Regions from separate parts of the Mesorhizobium sp. M1027 genome, predicted to be linked through region 1. Evidence: predicted binding sites of a transcription regulator. Region 1 holds the regulator's gene; each other region holds the start of a gene.

The links. The regulator HrcA, encoded in region 1, represses chaperone genes, less so after heat shock. The targets are predictions, from matches to a motif close to GTTAGCACTCNCNNNNNGNGAGTGCTAAC.
Region 2: a site for HrcA is predicted at 2,128-2,156, ahead of groES (co-chaperone GroES). Genes of this name have one in related genera too.
Region 3: a site for HrcA is predicted at 3,329-3,357, ahead of groES (co-chaperone GroES). Genes of this name have one in related genera too.
Region 4: a site for HrcA is predicted at 3,524-3,552, ahead of NKH50_RS21500 (co-chaperone GroES). Genes of this name have one in related genera too.

The regions. Positions count from the first base shown of each region.
Region 1 is NZ_JAMYMW010000002.1:49,477-54,854, reverse strand. It holds gene rdgB (RdgB/HAM1 family non-canonical purine NTP pyrophosphatase) at 1-486, opposite strand, end outside; gene NKH50_RS04745 (VOC family protein) at 516-926, opposite strand; gene rph (ribonuclease PH) at 959-1,675, opposite strand; gene hrcA (heat-inducible transcriptional repressor HrcA) at 1,821-2,933, shown strand; gene NKH50_RS04730 (hypothetical protein) at 2,966-3,163, shown strand; gene NKH50_RS04725 (PQQ-dependent sugar dehydrogenase) at 3,264-4,619, shown strand; gene NKH50_RS04720 (LysE family translocator) at 4,707-5,324, shown strand.
Region 2 is NZ_JAMYMW010000014.1:84,927-90,304, forward strand. It holds gene groL (chaperonin GroEL) at 52-1,707, opposite strand; gene groES (co-chaperone GroES) at 1,770-2,066, opposite strand; gene NKH50_RS24610 (bifunctional helix-turn-helix transcriptional regulator/GNAT family N-acetyltransferase) at 2,285-3,220, shown strand; gene NKH50_RS24615 (FAD-binding oxidoreductase) at 3,258-4,646, opposite strand; partial or broken gene NKH50_RS24620 (LysR family transcriptional regulator) at 4,848-5,177, shown strand; gene NKH50_RS24625 (LysR substrate-binding domain-containing protein) at 5,291-5,378, shown strand, end outside.
Region 3 is NZ_JAMYMW010000016.1:19,328-24,705, reverse strand. It holds gene NKH50_RS26130 (ABC transporter permease family protein) at 207-812, opposite strand; gene NKH50_RS26125 (hypothetical protein) at 919-1,074, opposite strand; gene groL (chaperonin GroEL) at 1,259-2,914, opposite strand; gene groES (co-chaperone GroES) at 2,980-3,276, opposite strand; gene NKH50_RS26110 (S46 family peptidase) at 3,702-4,064, shown strand; gene NKH50_RS26105 (S46 family peptidase) at 4,111-4,758, shown strand.
Region 4 is NZ_JAMYMW010000011.1:135,228-140,605, reverse strand. It holds gene NKH50_RS21530 (ATP-binding protein) at 1-662, opposite strand, end outside; gene NKH50_RS21525 (response regulator transcription factor) at 745-1,410, opposite strand; gene NKH50_RS21520 (hypothetical protein) at 1,475-1,774, opposite strand; gene NKH50_RS21515 (DUF3168 domain-containing protein) at 2,158-2,568, opposite strand; gene NKH50_RS21510 (DUF1488 family protein) at 2,824-3,090, opposite strand; gene NKH50_RS21505 (hypothetical protein) at 3,087-3,359, opposite strand; gene NKH50_RS21500 (co-chaperone GroES) at 3,604-3,945, shown strand; gene groL (chaperonin GroEL) at 4,044-5,378, shown strand, end outside.

The DNA of each region.
Region 1 (5,378 bases):
GCCGAGCTCGCCGCGCGGCGGCCATACCAGCGTGCCCTCGACCTCACCGCGAAAATATTCCGCCTGGCCATCAGGGAAGGCAAGGCAGATGACCGCGACAAAGCGGCCCTTGCGCTGGGCAGGCGTGATCGCGCCAACTTCTTGCAAGGCCACTTCCGTGCGCTGCATGGCCATGCCGAAGTCGCGGGAGCCGTCCGGCGTCTCGGCCCAGTTGGCGGTGTAGACGCCGGGTGCGCCGTCGAGCGCATCGACACACAGGCCGGAATCGTCCGACAGCGCCGGCAACCCAGTGGCCTTGGCGGCGGCCAAGGCTTTTATGAGGGCGTTCTGCTCGAAAGTGGTGCCGGTCTCGTCCGGCTCCGGCAAGCCGTATTCCTTTGCGGACTTCGCTTCTATGCCGAATGGCGCCATCAGATCGGTGAATTCGCGCAATTTGCCGGCATTGTGGCTTGCGACGACGATCTTATGCCCATCAAGCGAATGAATAGTTGGTGAATGAACAGGCGGCGAATGCATCAGATGCCCCAGATTCTTGGCTCGGCGAATTCGATCGAATTGCCTGAGGGGTCGCGAATATAGATCGAGCGGCCGCCTTGCGGCCACTCGAACTCGCTTTCGATGGCGATTTTCTTCGCCTCAAGATGCGCTTTCCAGCGTGGGATTTCATCCGCGCTTGCGGCGAAGCAAAGATGGCCCTCGCCGACCGTGCCATGCGGCGGCACGGGCAGCTTGGCGTCGGCCCGCGGCGGCACTTTGGTCGCCTCGGCGTTGAAGATAAGCAGCACGCCGTCGCCGCAGCGGAAGAAGAGATGCCTGCCATCGACCTTACCGAGCAGATCGAGCCCGAGGACGCCTGAATAGAACCGTTCCGCGGCAGCAAGGTCCGTCACGTAGAGTGCTGATTCCAGGATTGCGGAAGGAGTCACAGGATCGCCAATCTCTTCAATATTGACCGCAGCTAAGCCACCGCCATCTGCTGCAAGCTGACCAGGCGCTGAATGCCTTTCTTGGCGAGCCCCATCAGCGCCGCGAACTGCTCTTCCGAGAACGGCTCGCCCTCGGCTGTGCCCTGGATCTCGACGATGCCGCCCTTGCCGGTCATGACGAAATTGGCGTCGGTGCCGGCCGAGGAATCCTCGATATAGTCGAGATCGATGACCGGCTGGCCATCATGGATGCCGCAGGAGATCGCCGCGACGTGATCCTTAAGCACCTTGCCCAGGCTCGCCATCTGGCGGGCTTCCATCCAGCGCAGGCAGTCGTAGAGCGCCACCCAGCCGCCGGTGATCGAAGCGGTGCGCGTGCCGCCGTCGGCCTGGATCACGTCGCAGTCGACGGTGATCTGCTGCTCACCGAGCGCCTGCAGATCGACCACGGCGCGCAGGGAGCGGCCGATCAGCCGCTGGATCTCCAGCGTGCGGCCGCCTTGTTTGCCGGCCGAAGCCTCGCGGCGCATGCGCTCGCCGGTCGATCGCGGCAGCATGCCGTATTCCGCCGTCACCCAGCCCTTGCCGGAGTTGCGCATCCAGCCCGGCACCTTTTCCTCCAGGCTGGCCGTGCACAGCACATGCGTGTCGCCGAACTTCACCAGGCACGAGCCTTCCGCATGCTTGGAGACGCCGCGCTCGAAGGAGATGGGGCGCATTTCGTCGAATTGGCGTTTGGAAGGGCGCATTCAGGCTTCTTTCTTTCTTCGGAATCTTGGCCGGGGAATCTTGGCCGGCTTGTAGCCGCACGGGGCGTGAGGCGCAAAGGAAAATGGACCGGTTGCGCCGACGCCGCGGAAGTCTATATCTTCGGACCGGAGGTTTTTGGCTCGAATGACCAAGGTAGTCGATCCCGGCTCGCAGTCGCCAGTGCTCTCGTCGCCGGCACTTCAACCGCCCGCGCTTCAATCGCTCGATATGCGTTCGCGCGACATCTTCCGGCGCATCGTCGATTCCTATTTGAGGGATGGCGAGCCGGTCGGTTCGCGCAGCCTGTCGCGCATCCTGCCGTCATCGCTGTCGCCGGCCACCATCCGCAACGTGATGAGCGACCTCGAGCACCTCGGCCTGATCTACGCGCCGCACATCTCGGCTGGCCGGCTGCCGACCCAGGCCGGCTTGCGCTTCTTCGTCGATGCATTCATGGAACTCGGCGACCTCTCCGACGAGGAGCGCCGCACCATCGAGGCGCAGGTGCGCGCCTCCGGCTCGGGCGCGACGCTGGAGCATATGCTGACCGAGGCCAGCCAGATGCTGTCCGGCATGTCGCGCGGCGCCGGCCTCGTGCTCGCCGCCAAAAATGAGGCGGCGCTGAAGCACATCGAATTCATCCAGCTCGAGCCGACCAAGGCGCTGGCCGTGCTGGTCTCGCAGAACGGCGACGTCGAAAATCGCGTCATCGATCTGCCCGCCGGCATCACCGTCTCGCAATTGCACGAAGCCTCCAACTTCCTCAACGCCCATATCCGCGGCCGCACCCTGGCCGAGGCCCGGGTCGAAATCGCCCGCATCAAGAAAGAGACCAGGGCAGCCCTCGACACGCTGTCGCAGGATCTGGTCGAGAAGGGCCTGGCGGTCTGGGCAGGCGCCGAAAGCGGGGTGCCTGGGCGGCTTATCGTGCGCGGCCGCGCCAATCTCCTGGAAAACGTCACCGCCCAGGCCGACATAGAATTGCTGCGGCATCTGTTCGAGGATCTGGAGACGCAGGATGGGCTGATCCAGCTCCTCGACCTCGCCGAGGAAGGCCCGGGGGTGCGCATATTCATCGGTTCGGAAAACAAGCTGTTTTCGCTGTCGGGCTCCTCGCTGGTGGTGGCACCCTATCGCGACAAGGACGCGCGCGTCGTCGGTGCGCTCGGCGTCATCGGGCCGACGCGGCTGAATTATGCGCGCATAGTACCGATGGTCGACTATACCGCGCAGCTGATTTCGCGCATGCTGCGCTAGGAGCCGCCGCGGCCTGCCGCAAGGAGAAAAGAATGGCGCTGGAATCGTTCAAGGCCCAGATCAGCCTACTGCTCGAGGAAATGGTCAATCAGCCTGAGGATCACCACGAGGTGCAAGAGCAGTTGCGTGAGAAGCTGCAAGAGATGCGGGCCATGGGCCTGCCGCTGCCGGCCGATCTGGTCGCGCTGGAAAAGCGCCTCGACGACGACTTCTACGCCTCTGGCAACTGAACAGGGTTCGGCTTCAAATCCTCGTGTGCTGGACGACCGCTTGGAACGACCAATGCCTGATCCCGTTTGCCCTCTTCGAGGCAAACTTCGGAGGACGTTAATGATCCGATCTGGCGGCTTTGCGGCCGTTGCCGCTGCCCTCCTTGTCGCGACACCGGCAGCCGCCCAGCAGGCGGATCAAAAGGTGCTCAAAGGCGAAGCCGCTTTTGGCGATTGGCACGCCGACAGGCCTGGCGTCCGCCGCCTCATCGGGCCGCAAGACATGCCGGCAGCCGACCCCGCTCAATCCGCTTCGAACGGCGGCGGCGTGGCGGAACGGCCCGAAAGCGCCGAGCCAGAATTGCCGCCGGGCTTTTCGGCCGAAATGATCGCCTCCGGACTCTATAATCCGCGCGTCGTTCGCGTCGCTCCGAACGGCGACCTGTTCATCGCAAACGGCCATGCCGACCAAATACGCGTCTACCGTCTGGCCGAGGGCCGCGCCAAACCCATCGAGAAAGCGATTTTCGCCCAAGGCCTCAACTATCCATACGGCATCGCCTTCTATCCGCCAGGCGGCAAGCCGCAATGGGTCTATGTCGCAAACAGCGACAGCATCGTCCGCTTCCCCTATCGCGACGGTGACCTGAAGGCGTCCGGTAAACCAGAAACCATTGTCGCCAAAATCCCGTCGGGCGGTCACTCGACCCGCGACATCGCCTTCTCGCTTGACGGCAAGACGCTTTTTTTATCGGTTGGCTCGGACTCGAATGTCGCCGAAGACATGGACAAGCAGCCCGATGGCGGCCTTGACGCCTGGGCGAAATCAAAGCCGCTCGGGGCGGCCTGGGGCCCCGAGGAAGGCCGTGCCGATGTGCTCGCCTTTGACCCGGACGGGAAAAATCCCCGAACTGTCGCCACCGGCCTGCGCAACTGTACGGGCATGACGGTGCAGCCCGCCAGCGGCGCGTTGTGGTGCGTCGTCAACGAGCGCGACGAGCTCGGCGACAATGTGCCGTTCGAGTTTGCAACTGAAGTCAAGGACGGTGCGTTCTATGGTTGGCCTTGGTACTACATCGGCAACCACGAGGATCCGCGCCATCAGGGCGAGCGGCCAGACCTCGCCGGCAAGGCCACTGTCCCCGATGTATTGATGCAGGCGCATTCGGCGCCGATGAACATAGCCTTCTACGACGGCAAGAACTTTCCGGCGGATTACCGGGGGGATGCTTTCGTCACCATGCATGGTTCGTGGAACCGTGGCGCCAGGACCGGCTACAAGGTGGTGAGGCTCAAATTCAGGGATGGCAAGCCGACCGGCGAGTATGAGGACTTCATGACCGGCTTCGTCATCTCGAACGACGCCGTCTGGGGCCGCCCGGTCGGTGTCGCCATGGCCAAGGACGGCTCCCTGATCGTCACCGAGGACGGTAACGGCACCATCTGGCGCGTTACCTACGAAGACGGCCGCTCCTGAACGGCGGCATCGCCTGCTGCGCTGGCGCAATAGAATTCGGCCCGAGGGAATTCACCCAACTTCAACATTGTGCGACAAGCGCGAACCATGACGCTCACCGGGTTTCTCGCCTATAGCGCCGCTCTCGGCATCGCCGCAGCCATCCCCGGCCCAGGCGTCACCGCGCTTGTTGCGCGTGCGCTGGGTTCCGGCTTCCGCTCGTCGCTGGCCATGTCGTTCGGGCTGATGCTCGGCGACCTGACCTATTTGACTGCCGTGGTGCTCGGCCTGGCTTTCGTCGCACAGACTTTCGGCATGGTCTTCCTGGCCATCAAATGGCTGGGCGTCGCCTACCTCGCTTTTCTTGGCTGGCGTTTCTGGACGAGCGGCATCACGCCCGAAACGGTAGAGGCGAAGAAAGGCAAAGGCGGCTTGGCATCCAGCTTTGTAGCCGGTCTCGCCGTCACACTCGGCAATCCGAAGACGATGATCTTCTATCTCGCCATCACCCCGACCATCGTCGATCTGAAGACGATCACGCTGGCCGATTACGGCATCCTGGTCGCGCTCACTATCGTCGTTCTACTCGTGGTGCTGGTGCCCTATCTGGCGCTGGCGGCCAAGGCGCGCTGGTTCCTGAAGTCGCCGCGGGCGCTGAGGGCACTCAACCGCACCGCCGCCGGCTTCATGGTCGGTGCGGCGGCGGCAATTGCCGCCCGCCAGTAGATCTCTTCGCCAATCCGCCCAACGCCCTGCAAGGCGCCGGTATTCAGCACGACC
Region 2 (5,378 bases), on a different contig from region 1:
AAAGGGCGGCATCGCTGCCGCCCTTTCCGTAAGCTTGCGAGATTGGCTGGATTAGAAGTCCATGCCGCCCATGCCGCCCATGCCGCCGCCGCCCATGCCGCCAGGCATGCCGCCGCCAGCCGACTCCTTCTTCGGAGCCTCCGCGATCATGGCTTCGGTGGTGACCAGGAGGCCGGCGACCGAGGCCGCGTCCTGCAGAGCCGTGCGCACAACCTTGACCGGATCGACGATACCCATGGCGATCATGTCGCCATATTCGCCGGTCTGGGCGTTGTAGCCGAAGGTCGCGCCCTTGTTCTCGAGGATCTTGCCGGCAACGATCGATGCTTCCGCACCGGCGTTGGACGCGATCTGGCGGGCCGGAGCCTGCAGCGCGCGACGCACGATGGCGATGCCCGCGGTCTGGTCGGAGTTGGCACCGGTTGCCTTGATGGTCAGCGAGGCGCGCAGCAGTGCGACGCCGCCGCCGGGAACGATGCCTTCTTCGACGGCCGCGCGGGTCGCGTTGAGGGCGTCATCGACGCGGTCCTTCTTTTCCTTGACTTCCACTTCGGTCGCACCGCCGACGCGGATCACGGCAACGCCACCGGCGAGCTTGGCGAGACGTTCCTGCAGCTTCTCCTTGTCGTAGTCCGAGGTGGTCTCCTCGATCTGCTGCTTGATCTGGGCGACGCGGCCCTGGATCTCGGCCTTCTTGCCGGCGCCGTCGACGATGGTGGTGTTCTCCTTGGAGATCGACACCTTCTTGGCGCGGCCGAGCATGTTGAGGCCGACATTCTCGAGCTTGATGCCGAGGTCTTCGGAGATGACCTGGCCACCGGTGAGAATGGCGATGTCTTCCAGCATGGCCTTGCGGCGGTCGCCGAAGCCCGGCGCCTTGACGGCAGCGATCTTCAGGCCGCCACGCAGCTTGTTGACGACCAGCGTCGCCAGGGCCTCACCTTCGACGTCCTCGGAGATGATGACCAGCGGCTTCGAGGTCTGCACGACAGCCTCGAGGATCGGCAGCATGGCCTGCAGGTTGGAGAGCTTCTTCTCGTGGAGAAGGATGTAGGCGTCTTCCAGATCCGCAACCATCTTCTCGGCATTGGTGACGAAGTAGGGCGAGAGATAGCCGCGGTCGAACTGCATGCCTTCGACGACTTCGAGCTCGGTCTCGGCGGTCTTGGCTTCCTCGACGGTGATGACGCCCTCATTGCCGACCTTCTGCATCGCTTCAGCGATCATCGAGCCGACCGAAGCATCGCCATTGCCGGCGATGGTGCCGACCTGGGCAACCTCTTCCGAGGTCTTGATCTTCTTGGCGTTCTTGATCAGCGTCGCGACGACGTCGGCAACGGCGAGGTCGATGCCGCGCTTGAGGTCCATCGGGTTCATGCCGGCGGCAACCGCCTTGTGGCCTTCCTGGACGATCGACTGCGCCAGAACGGTCGCGGTCGTGGTGCCGTCGCCGGCGATGTCGTTGGTCTTCGAAGCAACTTCGCGGACCATCTGCGCGCCCATGTTCTCGAACTTGTCTTCAAGCTCGATTTCCTTGGCGACGGTAACGCCGTCCTTGGTGATGCGCGGTGCGCCGAACGACTTGTCGATGACGACGTTGCGGCCCTTGGGGCCGAGCGTGACCTTCACCGCGTCGGCGAGGATGTTGACGCCGCGCAGCATGCGCTCACGAGCGTCGCGGGAGAATTTTACGTCTTTGGCAGCCATTTTCAGCTCCTGGCAGGGGCTTGGATTAAGCCCGAAGATTTAAATGAGGGTGAGGCCGATATTCAGCCGATGATGCCCATAATGTCGGATTCCTTCATGATCAGAAGGTCTTCGCCATTGAGCTTGACTTCGGTGCCCGACCACTTGCCGAACAGGATGCGGTCGCCGGCCTTGACGTCCAGCGGGACGAGCTTGCCGGCTTCGTCGCGGGCGCCGGAACCGACGGCGATGATCTCGCCTTCCTGCGGCTTTTCCTTAGCCGTATCGGGGATGATGATCCCGCCCGCGGTCTTGGATTCGGATTCGACCCGACGAACGACCACGCGGTCATGAAGCGGGCGGAACTTCGACTTTGCCATTTTTTATTCCTCGATGAGAATGGTGAGAACAGTTCCTCCGTCCGGCGGCGCCGGACATGTGGTTAGCACTCATCTTGGGGGAGTGCTAACGTGGCGCTGAAATAGGCTGGCAGCCCGCGCGAGTCAAGACGCCCGGTGACCATTCTCAGGACGATTGCTTCAAACGGATACTTGACTAAGTCAACTAAATGGCTGATCTTGCCGGGCAGGAGGATGCCATGACCATTCATCATCACCCAGGCAAGGAGCGGATCGACGCGGTGCGGGCCTTCAACCGCTTCTACACCCGCCAGATCGGGTTGCTCGAGGAAGGCTTGCTGAAAAGCGACTTCTCGCTGACCGAAGCCCGGGTGCTCTATGAGCTGGCGCATCGCGATGGCCTGACCGCCACCGAGCTTGCGCGCGATCTCGGCCTCGATGCCGGTTATCTCAGCCGGCTGCTGAAGAAGTTCGAGGAGCGTGATCTGGTCGAGCGCGCCACGATCGAGGCGGATGCGCGGCGCTCGTCGATCGCGCTGACCAAGGCCGGGCGGCAGGCCTTCGCGCCGCTGAACCAGGGTTCGCACGAACAGGTCGCGGCTTTGCTCGAACGGCTTTCGGCTGCCGAACAGGACAGGCTGGTCAGGGCCATGCAGACGGTGCAGCGTCTGCTGGGCGGAAGTGCCGAGCCCAAAGTTCCCTATATGCTGCGGTCTCTGCAAGTCGGCGACATCGGCTGGATCATCCATCGCCAGGGCCTGCTCTACGCGCAGGAATATGGCTGGGACGAAACCTATGAAGCGCTGGTCGCCGAAATCCTTGGTGCCTTCGTCAAATCCTTCGATCCGAAATGGGAACGCAGCTGGATCGCCGAGCGGGAAGGGGAGGTCGTCGGCTCGGTCTTCGTCGTGCGCCAGTCGGACGCGGTGGCGAAGTTGCGCCTGCTCTATGTCGAGCCTTCGGCGCGCGGTCTCGGCATCGGCAGGCGGCTGGTCGAGGAATGCATCGGCTTTGCTCGAACCAAGGGTTACAGGACACTGACGCTGTGGACCAACGACGTGCTCACCTCGGCGCGCCGCATCTACGAGGCGGCCGGGTTCAAGCTGACCGACGAGGAGCGCCACCATTCCTTCGGCAAGGACCTGGTCGGCCAGAACTGGAATTTGGAGTTATAGCAGCGCCGCAGAATTTCGAGCATCGGCCTGCGGTCGCTCAGGTCGCAGGCTTAATGTTTTGGTTCAAGCGAAAGAGATTGGTGGGGTCATACTTGTTTTTTAGCGCGGCCAGCCTCGGATAATTCTCGCGGTAAGCCGCCAGAACCCGATCAATGCCCTCTTCGCCGAGATTGTTGGCGTAGACGCCGCCGGTCGAGAACGGTCTCATTGCATCCCACAGGTCACGCGCCCATCGGATGTGCGTTTCGTCGTCAGACGGATTGTCCCAGATCGATATCGGGAAACAATCGTAAAGAGCATCTCGGTTGGCATAGGGCGTTTCATCCATCGGTACTCGCGAGATGGCGCCGCCAACCTGCTGCAGGACCAGAAGCGACTCGCGGGGTGCGGTCATGTAAGCCGCAAGCATGGCATCGATCGCCTGATCTGCGATTTCGCGCATGAACTGCGCCTTCCAGTAGTAGCGCCGCCCGCGCGGAAAGAGGCTATCCCCGGCCGATTGGATTTGAATATAGGGGACAGGAGCAATCTGGCACTCAACCGGCGTGCCATATTCTCTCAGAGGTTGAATGATTTGCTGGCCCTCGTCGAGTGGGCCGATGTAGCACGCCGATATGCTGAAGAAGCGTTCGCCCGAGGGCGCCGTCACAAGTGCTGCATCCAGGCTCAGCTCATCCGGGGCGCCGCTCGAGAATGCATGATAGAACCGCATCGCATCGCGTGCCTCTTCGTAGCGGTATAGCATCGATCCCGCGATGAGGAGCGGACCCACGGGATGGAGCTTGTATTCGAAGGTCGTGACTATTCCGAAATTGCCACCGCCGCCCCGGATGCCCCAGAACAAATCTGCATTTTCGGCCGCGTTTGCCGTGAGCAACCGGCCGTCCGCCGTCACGATTTCGACAGCGACAAGGTTGTCGCAGCTCAGTCCATGTTTGCGGCCAAGCTTGCCGAACCCCCCGCCGAGTGTCAGTCCGGCTATGCCGGTATCCGCGTTGACACCCATGGTCGTCGCAAGACCATGGACCTGAGTGGCTGCGTCGAACTCGCCCAGGTTCAAGCCGGCTTCTGCGCGCGCAACACGGTGGATCGGGTCGACTTCGATCCGCTTCATGCGGGACACATCGATCACCACGCCGCCGTCGCATACCGAACTGCCGGCGACGTTATGGCCACCGGCGCGGATGGCGACGAGGAAGCCTTGCGATCGGGCGAAGTTGACCGCCGTGACGACATCGCTGGATTCGGCGCAATAGAACACAGCCGCCGGCCTCTTATCGACCATGCCATTCCAAACTCTGCGCGCCTGGTCATAGCTAGGGTCGTCCGGAAGGATCAGATCGCCGCGAATCGCCTGCCTGAGCCGCGCGATATCTGACGCCTGCAACGTCGGCTCGGAACCATCCATAAGCTTGAACATGCTCATCGACCCTTCGTGATCCGGCACGGTTGGACAGGCCGCTTTCGTTCACCGACATGTGTCGGATCATAATGATCTCATGCGGCGCCATTCGCTGCAAAATCGAATATCTCAGTCGCTGGATGAGCTAAATTCATCTAAACTGCGTGGATGAGAAAACTTCCGCCGCTCGGATCGCTTCGCGCCTTCGAAGCCGCTGCCAGGCTGATGAGCTTCAGGAAGGCCGCGACGGAACTCGGAGTGACGCCAACGGCCATCAGCCACCAGATTCGATTGCTGGAGGAGGTCTGTGGGCAACTGCTGTTCCGGCGGCGCCCACGACCGCTCGTGCTCACAGGCGTGGGCGAACGGCTGTTCCCGGTAATTTGCAGCGGCTTCGACGCTTTCGCTGCGGCAATAGCATCAGCCTCGGCCGGTGTTGGCCAACGCCCGTTGCGCGTGACGAGCCCAAATGCATTTGCCAGCCGATGGCTGGTTCCGCGCCTGTCGAAGTGGCGCGAACAGCATCCGAACATTCCATTGGAGATCATCGGGACAGACGCCGTTCTGGACCTGCAAGCCGGTGACGCCGACGTTGCTATCCGCTATGCGCGCAGGATGCCGCGCAGGAAATTTTTCGGGACGCATTCTTTCCGGTATGCAGCCCCGATCTGTTCGCAGGAGGCGACCGACAGATCGAGCGCGCCGCCGATCTGCTGCAATACCCGCTCATCCATTTCAATTGGACGAACCGCGACC
Region 3 (5,378 bases), on a different contig from region 1:
CGGCACGCTGATCCGCTCGAGCGCAGCTAGAGGCCAAGGGCTGCCGTGCCGCGGGCAGCCGGAAATGGGGATGGTCGGAGGTCGAGCTGGGATGGAAACTAAGGAATTCAGAGGCTTCGAAAAGCGTGCTGACAATGTCGGCATGGCAAGACAAATCAGGCCCTTGTCGCTCCACTTCCGAGGCGAACTCCAGCGGAGTACGGCTTCTACGCGGTGCTTGGTCTGCCTGTCCTTGCCACCATCGGATTCGTTGGCGTCATGCTGAAACGTCCACCAGTAGCCGCTGAGAAGACGACTGCCGCCAGTGCCGTCGTGGAACCGCTATGTGACGGCGGCGTGGTTACAGAGCCGGCTCGTGTCGATCGGGCAGGGGAGCCTGATGTGACGTACATGGTCCAGAAAGTGGCCAATGAAGGTGCTGGCATCGTCAACGGGATCAGGTCACGTAATAGCGGTAACACAACCGCGACCACGAGCCTCTCAGGCGTTCGATAAGGCGGGAAAATCGATCGCCGGACCAAGCGCGATTCCGCCACACTGCCATACACGAAACCGATCAGGTCACGTTCCAGGCTCGCCAGAAGATTGGAGCCGAGGCCACCTCGGCTGAACTCCGCCATGCCGCGGGCCGCCACCTCTTCCAGCCGCGGTAGAAAACGTGGGTCAGCAGCGCCGGCATGGGCGAGCAACTCCCAAATCGCGAGCAGCGCATCGGTACCGCAAGCGGCCGCAGATGTCGGCCGATGAAGCGGAAGGGCGGCGGTCGCGCCGTGCGACAGCCTATCCAGACCTGCAATCGTGATCAGGCTCATCGTGGGTCTCCGGACGCCAGCGCTGCAGATGGTTTTAGGCAAGCGTGAGCAGGCCGTGGGTCCTAATCCGGTCAGGCCGACCACGATCATGGCCGAAAGAACGAGTTCAAATTGAAAGAGCTGACGACCATAGGCCATCAGGTAATCGGAGCCCTTCGAACGATGCGATGAGTTCTACCGCAACCAGGGTCTGCCAGCCGTTGGCAAGGCCTTCTCGCAGCCCTGTAAAGATCCACGGCACGGCGGAAGGCAGCACGATCATCGTGAGTTTCGACCAGCGGCTGAACGAAAGGACACGGCCAGACCCGTCTCACGACGACGCCGTTGCGCTTCGCCGCCATCAGCTGGGTAGAGGACTTGCACCTCCAAGCTGTCGATCATGCTCGGCACACAAAAAAGGGCGGCATTGCTGCCGCCCTTTTCGGTGTAGTTGATAGGGGGCTGGATTAGAAATCCATACCGCCCATGCCGCCCATGCCACCGCCGGGCATACCAGCCGGCATGCCGCCGCCAGCCGACTCCTTCTTCGGAGCCTCGGCGATCATAGCTTCGGTGGTGACCAGCAGGCCGGCGACCGAGGCCGCGTCCTGCAGAGCCGTGCGCACAACCTTGACCGGATCGACGATACCCATGGCGATCATGTCGCCATATTCGCCGGTCTGGGCGTTGAAGCCGAAGGTCGCGCCCTTGTTCTCAAGGATCTTGCCGGCAACGATCGATGCTTCCGCACCGGCGTTGGACGCGATCTGGCGGGCCGGAGCCTGCAGCGCGCGACGCACGATGGCGATGCCCGCGGTCTGGTCGGAGTTGGCGCCGGTGACGGTGATGGCCAGCGAAGCGCGCAGCAGTGCGACGCCGCCGCCGGGAACGATGCCTTCTTCGACGGCCGCGCGGGTCGCGTTGAGGGCGTCATCGACGCGGTCCTTCTTTTCCTTGACTTCGATCTCGGTCGCACCGCCGACGCGGATGACGGCAACGCCGCCCGCCAGCTTGGCGAGACGTTCCTGCAGCTTCTCCTTGTCGTAGTCCGAGGTGGTCTCCTCGATCTGCTGCTTGATCTGGGCGACGCGGCCCTGGATTTCTTCCTTCTTGCCGGCGCCGTCGACGATGGTGGTGTTCTCCTTGGAGATCGACACCTTTTTGGCGCGGCCGAGCATGTTGAGGCCGACATTCTCGAGCTTGATGCCGAGGTCTTCGGAGATGACCTGGCCACCGGTGAGAATGGCGATGTCTTCCAGCATGGCCTTGCGGCGGTCGCCGAAGCCCGGCGCCTTGACGGCAGCGATCTTCAGGCCGCCACGCAGCTTGTTGACGACCAGCGTCGCCAGGGCCTCACCTTCGACGTCCTCGGAGATGATGACCAGCGGCTTCGAGGTCTGCACGACAGCCTCGAGGATCGGCAGCATGGCCTGCAGGTTGGAGAGCTTCTTCTCGTGGAGGAGGATGTAGGCGTCTTCCAGATCCGCAACCATTTTTTCGGCGTTGGTGACGAAGTAGGGCGAGAGATAGCCGCGGTCGAACTGCATGCCTTCGACGACTTCGAGCTCGGTCTCGGCGGTCTTGGCCTCCTCGACGGTAATGACGCCCTCATTGCCGACCTTCTGCATCGCTTCCGCGATCATCGAGCCGACCGAAACATCGCCATTGCCGGCGATGGTGCCGACCTGGGCAACCTCTTCCGAGGTCTTGATCTTCTTGGCGTTCTTGATCAGCGTCGCGACGACGTCGGCGACGGCGAGGTCGATGCCGCGCTTCAGGTCCATCGGGTTCATGCCGGCGGCAACCGCCTTGTGGCCTTCCTGGACGATCGACTGCGCCAGAACGGTCGCGGTCGTGGTGCCGTCGCCGGCGATGTCGTTGGTCTTCGAAGCAACTTCGCGGACCATCTGCGCGCCCATGTTCTCGAACTTGTCTTCAAGCTCGATTTCCTTGGCGACGGTAACGCCGTCCTTGGTGATGCGCGGTGCGCCGAACGACTTGTCGATGACGACGTTGCGGCCCTTGGGGCCGAGCGTGACCTTCACCGCGTCGACGAGGATGTTGACGCCGCGCAGCATGCGCTCACGAGCGTCGCGGGAGAATTTTACGTCTTTGGCAGCCATTTTTTACTCCTGGGCATTTCGCCCGAAATTCAGATTGGATGGTGCGGATGAAAGGCGGCGGCGTGTCAGCCGATGACGCCCATGATGTCCGCTTCCTTCATGATCAGAAGGTCTTCGCCATTGAGCTTGACTTCGGTGCCCGACCACTTGCCGAACAGGATGCGGTCGCCGGCCTTGACGTCCAGCGGGACGAGCTTGCCGACCTCGTCACGGGCGCCGGAACCGACGGCGATGATCTCGCCTTCCTGCGGCTTTTCCTTCGCCGTATCGGGGATGATGATCCCGCCGGCGGTCTTCGCTTCGGACTCGACGCGGCGAACGACCACGCGGTCATGCAGCGGCCGGAAATTCGACTTTGCCATTTTTGGATTTCCCTGGTGCGGATGTTGAACGGTTCTCCGTTGCCGGAGCGTGTTTAGCACTCACCAGAAGCGAGTGCTAACGCGGCAGTGAGATAGGCCGTAGGCTCCTGCTAGTCAAGACGGAAGAGGGACGGGCGAAGAGCAAACGAGCGTGGAAGCACCGAGCCTTTTACGTGAACGACGTCGGAGATCGGACATGGATGGGGCGGCTCACCATTTGCAACTGAAGGCTTTTTCATTTGGCACGATCGGTGCAGCGAATGATCCGCAAACGTTGCGCGCGACCGATATAATGAGAGGTGAGCGCCATCAGGATTCCTGCGTTAACCGTCCACTCGGTCTTTACGGTGTGGCCGCCGCGCGGGCGCCAAGACTCCGGCCATCCCGATAGTCACCAATCCAATCTGCGGAGAACAGGAGGCAAGATGAGAGCGACAGTCAGCACGAACTCGAATTTGGAATGTTTGGCCAAAGCAACTGCTATCGCCTTGCTCTGGACGGTCACGGCTACGTCGGCGGACGAAGGTATGTGGATGCCGGGCCAGACCGCGGAAGCGGGCGCGGCCATGCGCGCGGATGGGCTCCAGATCGATCCCGCCCAGCTGGGCCGTCTGGACGCTGACCCGCTCAACGCGATCGTATCACTGGGCGGATGCTCCGCCTCGTTCGTCAGTCCACAAGGGCTGGTCGCAACCAATCATCACTGCGTGTTCGAATCCATCCGATACTACAGCAAGGAGGGTCAGGACTATCTCACAGACGGCTTTCTGACGAAGAGCCCTGGGTGAAGAATTGCCCGCGGCGCCAGGCAGCCGAATCTATGTGATCGAGGACATGCGGGATGTGACCGGCGAAATGCTCAAGGGCGTCTCGGACAAGTTGAATGGGTTTGCCCGCTATGAGCGGCTCGCCACGAACCGCAAGGCCCTGATCGCCGCATGTGAAGGACAGCCCAATCGCCGCTGCGACGTAGGGGCCTATTATGGCGGCGCCTCCTACTATCTCCAGCAGAAGCTCGAAATCGAGGACGTGCGCCTTGTCTATGCGCCCGCGCTCGGCATCGGTAACTTCGGCGGCGAAACCGACAATTGGATGTGGCCGCGCCACACAGGCGACTTCGGCTTTTACCGCGCCTATGTCGCTCCTGATGGTTCCTCCCGGCCATATGCGCGCGACAATGTGCCTTACCGGCCGAAGAGTTGGCTACCCGTAGCCTGTAAAGGCGTCAAGGAAGGCGACCTTGTGATGGTCGCCGGCTTTCCCGGCGCAACCAACCAGTTCCTGACGGCGGATGAAGTCCGGTTCAACTTCGCGCAATTCGAACCGCGGTTGCAGCGTTCGCTCTCGGATTATGCCGCCCAGATCAAGAGGCAACGGCAGGCAATCGCGAGGCGCAGATCCATTGACCGCCCGCTTCACAAATTGGCTCAACCTAAAACGCATGGGAAAAGCAGAATAGGCAACAGATCGGCACCAGAATGAATATGGCCGCGCGAACTGACAGACGCGCCAACAATCGGCATCTCGCATGGTCGGTGGCACTGGACGTGGCTCCCACCCTGCTGGCGCGACTCCCCATCAGGTCGTCGGGGTTTCGCTGGCGAAAAAAACTTCCGCGTGTCTCTGCGCGATCCATCCCGCTTGCGCGTGCCTAGTCAACCAAAAAACTGACCATCTGCAGGATCAGGATCAGCAAAAAAAAGCCAAAGGCAGACGCCAAAACAGCTGCCAGCAGGACGATGCGTTGTTTCTTCACCCACAGTTCCCCCGGGAGAGAGTCTAATGACAATCCTTAAAAAAGGCGCCCTGGAACAGGGCGCCCTATGCTCATTTGTGCAAGTTTAAAGTTTAGCTTTGCCTGCTTTATGTAACTAGACGTTTTCTTTTATTCAACATTTTTCCAAGTGTTACTTGCACAAATCGAACGTATCGCACATTTAGGCGAACTGTACATTCGATAGCGACTTTGACGCACGCGTTTACTGGCGGTATACATCCTTCACCGTTGCCGCAAGGCATTGGCCCAGGCGCGCGGCACCTCCTTCACGACAAAGGTTGAAAGCCCGTCCTCGGGCGTTTCATTTCCAAGATCACTTCGATCC
Region 4 (5,378 bases), on a different contig from region 1:
GTCTCGTTGGCGAGCGGCTCGATCTCGGCCGGGAAACGGCCGTCGAGGCGTTGCGCGGTTCCTTCGCGCACCATCGCAAGCGCATTCCTGACCCGGCGCAGCGGCTGCAGGCCGAGCAGGATCGCAATTGCGTTGATGGCGATCATGCCGACGCCGAACAGCGACAGATAGGTCAAGAGGCGCCGCTGGAAGGTAGCGATTTCCTGCTCGAGCTCGGTCTGGTTGCCCATGACACGGAAGCGCGCGGCGCGATTTTTCGCATCGAGGACGAACTCGCTCTCGAACACCTCCAACTGCTCGCCTTCGATGCCGTCCGCTGAATAGCTGCGCTGGAAGCTGGCATTGAAGGGCACCTCGGCAACGCTTGGCGACGGGATCGCCTTGGTCATTGACGACGAATGGAGATCGCCGTGCACGCCTTCCGAGGCGGGCTCGACCGACCAGTACCAGCCGGAATTCGGCTCCGAGAATCTCAAATCGCCAAGGTCGGGAGCGCCCGTCAACTGGCCGCCTTCGGAAACGCCCACCGAGCCGATCAGGTTGAACAGATGCGCCGAAAGCAGGCTGTCGAAACCGCGCTCGCTGGCCTGGCGATAGAGCGTGGTGATCAAGGTGAAGATGACCACCAGTGTGAGGATCGCCCAGACCGTGGAAAAGGCGATGACGCGAAACGCCAGCGAACGCGGCCATGACCGCAGCGACGGCGTGTTCGAGACGGCGGGTCTTGTAGGAAGCGGTTCCGCGTTACGCCTCCGGCTTACGCATGCGGTAGCCCATGCCGCGAACGGTTTCGATCATGTCGATGCCCATCTTCTTGCGAAGCCGTCCGACAAAGACCTCGATCGTGTTGGAATCGCGGTCGAAATCCTGGTCGTAGAGATGCTCGACCAGCTCGGTCCGGGACACCACCTCGCCCATATGATGCATGAGGTAGGCAAGCAACCGGAATTCGTGCGAGGTCAGCTTCAGCGGCACGCCGTCGACGTCGGCTTTGGAGGCCTTGGTGTCGAGACGCAGCGGCCCGCAGGTCAGCTCGGACGAGGCATGCCCGGCAGCGCGCCGGATCAGAGCGCGCACCCTGGCCAGAATTTCCTCGATGTGGAAGGGTTTGGTGACGTAGTCGTCGGCGCCGGCGTCGATGCCGGCAACCTTGTCGCTCCAGCGGTCGCGTGCCGTCAGGATCAGCACCGGCATCTTGCGGCCGCCGCGCCGCCAGCGCTCGACCACGCTGATGCCGTCCATCTGCGGCAGGCCGATGTCGAGCACCACGGCATCATAGGGCTCGGTGTCGCCGAGAAAGTGCCCTTCCTCGCCGTCAAAAGCGCGGTCGACGACATAGCCGGCATCGACCAGCGCGTCGCCGATCTGCCGGTTGAGATCCTTGTCATCTTCGACGACGAGTACGCGCATGCGGAAGGCCTGTTGAAGCTGTTCAGATATAGGCCGATTCCGGCGGACTGGGAAACGGCACGGTTCAGTTCAGCGGAACGACGATCTCCGAGCGACGGGGACGCTGCCCGTCCTTGCCCGGAAGGAGCACGACGATGACGCAGACCGGCTGGCCGCCGCGTGTCGACTGCGAGGCCTTGGCCAAAGTGCCGCCATTCTGCTCCGCCACCTGCTGGCCGATCGCGTAGCAGTCGGACGCGGCGAGGACGACCGGCTGAGTCCGCTCGGGCGTGACAGCGGGGATCGCCATCGCTTGCGACGCAAGCAGGCCGGCGGCTGAGAGCGCAAGTGCCGCGGTCCGGAAGTGGGAGCGAAGGGTTTTCATGGCCAGCGTTCTAACGCGCCGGTGCTGAACATGATATGAACGGTGAACGCTCGAATGCATGCCCGCCACACCCCTGAAGCGCGAGATTACCGGATTGCCATTTCGCCGCCCGTCCCGCGAATTGCCAAGTTTAACCTAGCCCTCCGATCCTCCGCCGACAACCGGGCATCGTTTGGCGGTGAAAGGCAATCGCTTTAGGTTTGCCCCGACTTCGACAATCGATCCGGCAACCGAAGGCAGATTCAGCCGAACCGACCGGAAATAAAAAAACCCGCTCTGCGACGGGTCATTGGCGCCAATCAGCACCATAGCCAAATTAGTAGCATAGCTGCCGGCACAAAGCAAGAACAAAATTGCCCGATTTTACGGAAAGTGCCCGACGCTCAGCCGTCTTCCTCGATCACGGCGCGGAAGCGCAGCAGCCCGTGATGGGCCGAAAGGTCCTCGTCGTAGCGGGCTTCGGCGAATTCGAGCTTGAGATGGGCGCGACGATGTTCGCCAAGCGAGAGCGCCGCATCTCGCAGGCGGGCGCTGACCAGGTCCATGATGTCGGTGGTTTCCTTGCTGGCCTCGGATTTCGACCAGACATGCAGCGTCAGCAACTGCTCGGCGTTGTTCTCCGTCCCCGTTGCCCAGTCGTAGACGCTGGTGCGGCCGAAGGTCATGTGGGGGAACGCAACATTTTCCGGGGCATGGTCGAACAGTCTTGCATCGCCCAGTGCCGCCGACAGGTCGGGATCGCCGTTCACTGCCTCGAATATTGCCCTCTGCAATTCGACGGCCGGCGCGGTCATTGTCTTTGCCCTCGCCCGTCGCGTCGACCTCCCGGCTGCGTAGCTGCGTTGCATGACGGCATCCCGGCAAAAGCGCGAATCAGCGCGTCTCATACGGATTATGAACCTTCATGACCTCGGGAATAAGCCCTGCTCCTGGAATGCGCGACGCCGCAGCCGTCCGCGTCACGGACCCGTGACCGGCTGAACGGTCGCGACGTCAAACGGCGAGCGAAGTCGGACGCCCTGAGAAAGCGTCTTGTGGACGGATCGCGACTAGCGAAAATCGGCCGCGGTCAGCACATATATGCTCCTGCGGGTGCGGGCATAGGCATTCCTGGCGACATCGTGGATCGAGTTGGAAGCCGTGTCGAAGGCTGCCAGGTAGGTAGCTTCTGAGGCCGCCGTTCCCGGCTGCATCTTGGAGATGGCATCGGTAGCGACAGAGAAGGAAATCTGGAACATGCCGTCATGGCCGACGAAGCGGATGCGTTTGCTTGCCTCGTCGTAGCTGCGGCTGGGATTGGGAAATGTCAGGCTCATGATTTCGCCTCCGTCGATGCGGTTACGGCCTTCTTGACTGCCCGTGACGCCCGCTTCTTCTTTGCGGCGACCGGATTCAGAGCTTCCGCCGCGCGGTCCGCCTCTTCCTTGGCCAGTCGCAATTCCCTCAGCCTTGCCGTTTTGATGCTCCTAGCCTTCGCCTCCGAAAGATATTCGGCAGTTGCTTTGTTCCGTTCCGCCGTCTTCTTCTGGTTTTCCATGAAGCGAGCCTGAGCTTTTTCCATGATGTTCTGATTGCCTTCGGCCATCGGTAAAATCTCCCTTGCAGCGAAAGTCATGGCTGTGAACTTCATCGTAAATAGGTGTTCAAAGACAGAAATTCAATTTCATTAATATTCGGAAAGGCCCCGAACACCAAGGGATGATCAGGCAAGATAATTCGTTCAATATTTTATATGCCCTATGAATATTTTTTGGCACTCCTATCAATCGAGTGCCAAGGCGCCTATAGAGAGGGGGCGGCCGCCTAAGCCGGCCCCAGAAAGAGTCCCCATGAAATTCCGGCCACTCCACGATCGCGTCGTCATTCGGCGCGCCGAAAGCGACACCAAATCCAAGGGCGGCATCATCATCCCCGACAATGCCAAGGAAAAACCGCAGGAAGGCGAAGTGATCGCTGTCGGGCCGGGCGCGCGGGACGAAAGCGGCGCGCTGATCCCGCTCGACGTCAAGACTGGCGACCTCATCCTGTTCGGCAAATGGTCCGGCACCGAGGTCAAGATAGACGGCGAGGACCTTCTGATCATGAAGGAGGCCGACATCATGGGCATCATCGAAAAAAGCGAGATGGGCATCGTCGACAAGACCGTGGCTGCCAAGAAGAAGGCCGCCTGATTGGAAGGCCGCGCGCCCACCCGGGCGCGCACGGACGCTCCGAGCTTTGATTCAGGCGCTGCAAGCGCCGTGCCACGACAACCGAACTGGAAAAAACCATGTCTGCCAAGGAAATCAAATTCTCCACCGACGCGCGTGACCGCATGCTGCGCGGCGTCGAAATCCTCAACAACGCCGTCAAGGTGACGCTCGGCCCCAAGGGCCGCAACGTCATCATCGACAAGGCCTACGGCGCGCCGCGCGTCACCAAGGACGGGGTGGCCGTAGCAAAGGAAATCGAGCTTTCCGACAAGTTCGAAAACATGGGCGCACAGATGGTGCGCGAAGTGGCTTCGAAGACCAACGACCTCGCCGGCGACGGCACCACCACCGCCACGGTGCTTGCCGCTTCCATCCTGCGCGAGGGCGCCAAATTCGTTGCCGCCGGCATGAACCCGATGGACCTCAAGCGCGGCATCGACTTTGCCGTCAGCGCCGTCGTCCAGGAAATCCAGGCGCGCGCCAAGAAGGTCAAGTCCTCAGGCGAGATCGCGCAGGTCGGCACCATTGCCGCCAATGGCGACACCAGCGTCGGCGCCATGATCGCCAAGGCGATGGACAAGGTCGGCAATGACGGCGTCATCACCGTCGAGGAGGCCAAGACCGCCGAAACCGAACTAGACGTCGTCGAAGGCATGCAGTTCGACCGCGGCTATCTCTCGCCCTATTTCGTCACCAATGCCGAGAAGATGCACGCCGAGCTGGAAGACCCTTACGTCCTCATCCACGAAAAGAAGCTCGGAAATCTGCAGGCACTGCTGCCCATCCTCGAAGCCGTGGTGCAAAGCGGGAGGCCGCTGTTGATCATCTCCGAGGACGTCGAGGGCGAAGCGCTGGCAACGCTGGTCGTCAACAAGCTGCGCGGCGGCCTCAAGGTAGCGGCCGTCAAGGCGCCTGGCTTCGGTGACCGCCGCAAGGCGATGCTGGAAGACATCGCCGTGCTCACCGCCGGACAGATGATTTCCGAGGATCTCGGCATCAAGCTGGAGAACATTACCATAGACATGCTCGGCCGCGCCAAGCGCGTGCTGATCGAGAAGGACACCACCACGATCATCGACGGCGCCGGCGAGAAGACCACCATCCAGGCGCGCGTCCAGCAGATCAAGGCGCAGATCGAGGAAACCACGTCCGACTATGACAAGGAGAAGCTGCAGGAACGTCTCGCCAAGCTGGCGGGCGGCGTTGCCGTCATCCGCGTCGGCGGCGCCACCGAATCCGAGGTCAAGGAAAAGAAGGACCGCATCGACGATGCGCTGAACGCCACGCGCGCGGCCGTTGAAGAAGGCATCGTTCCGGGCGGCGGTGTCGCGTTGCTGCGCGCCAAGGCTGTGCTGAACGGGATGACCGGAGCCAATGCCGATGTGACGGCGGGCATTTCGATCGTGTCGAGA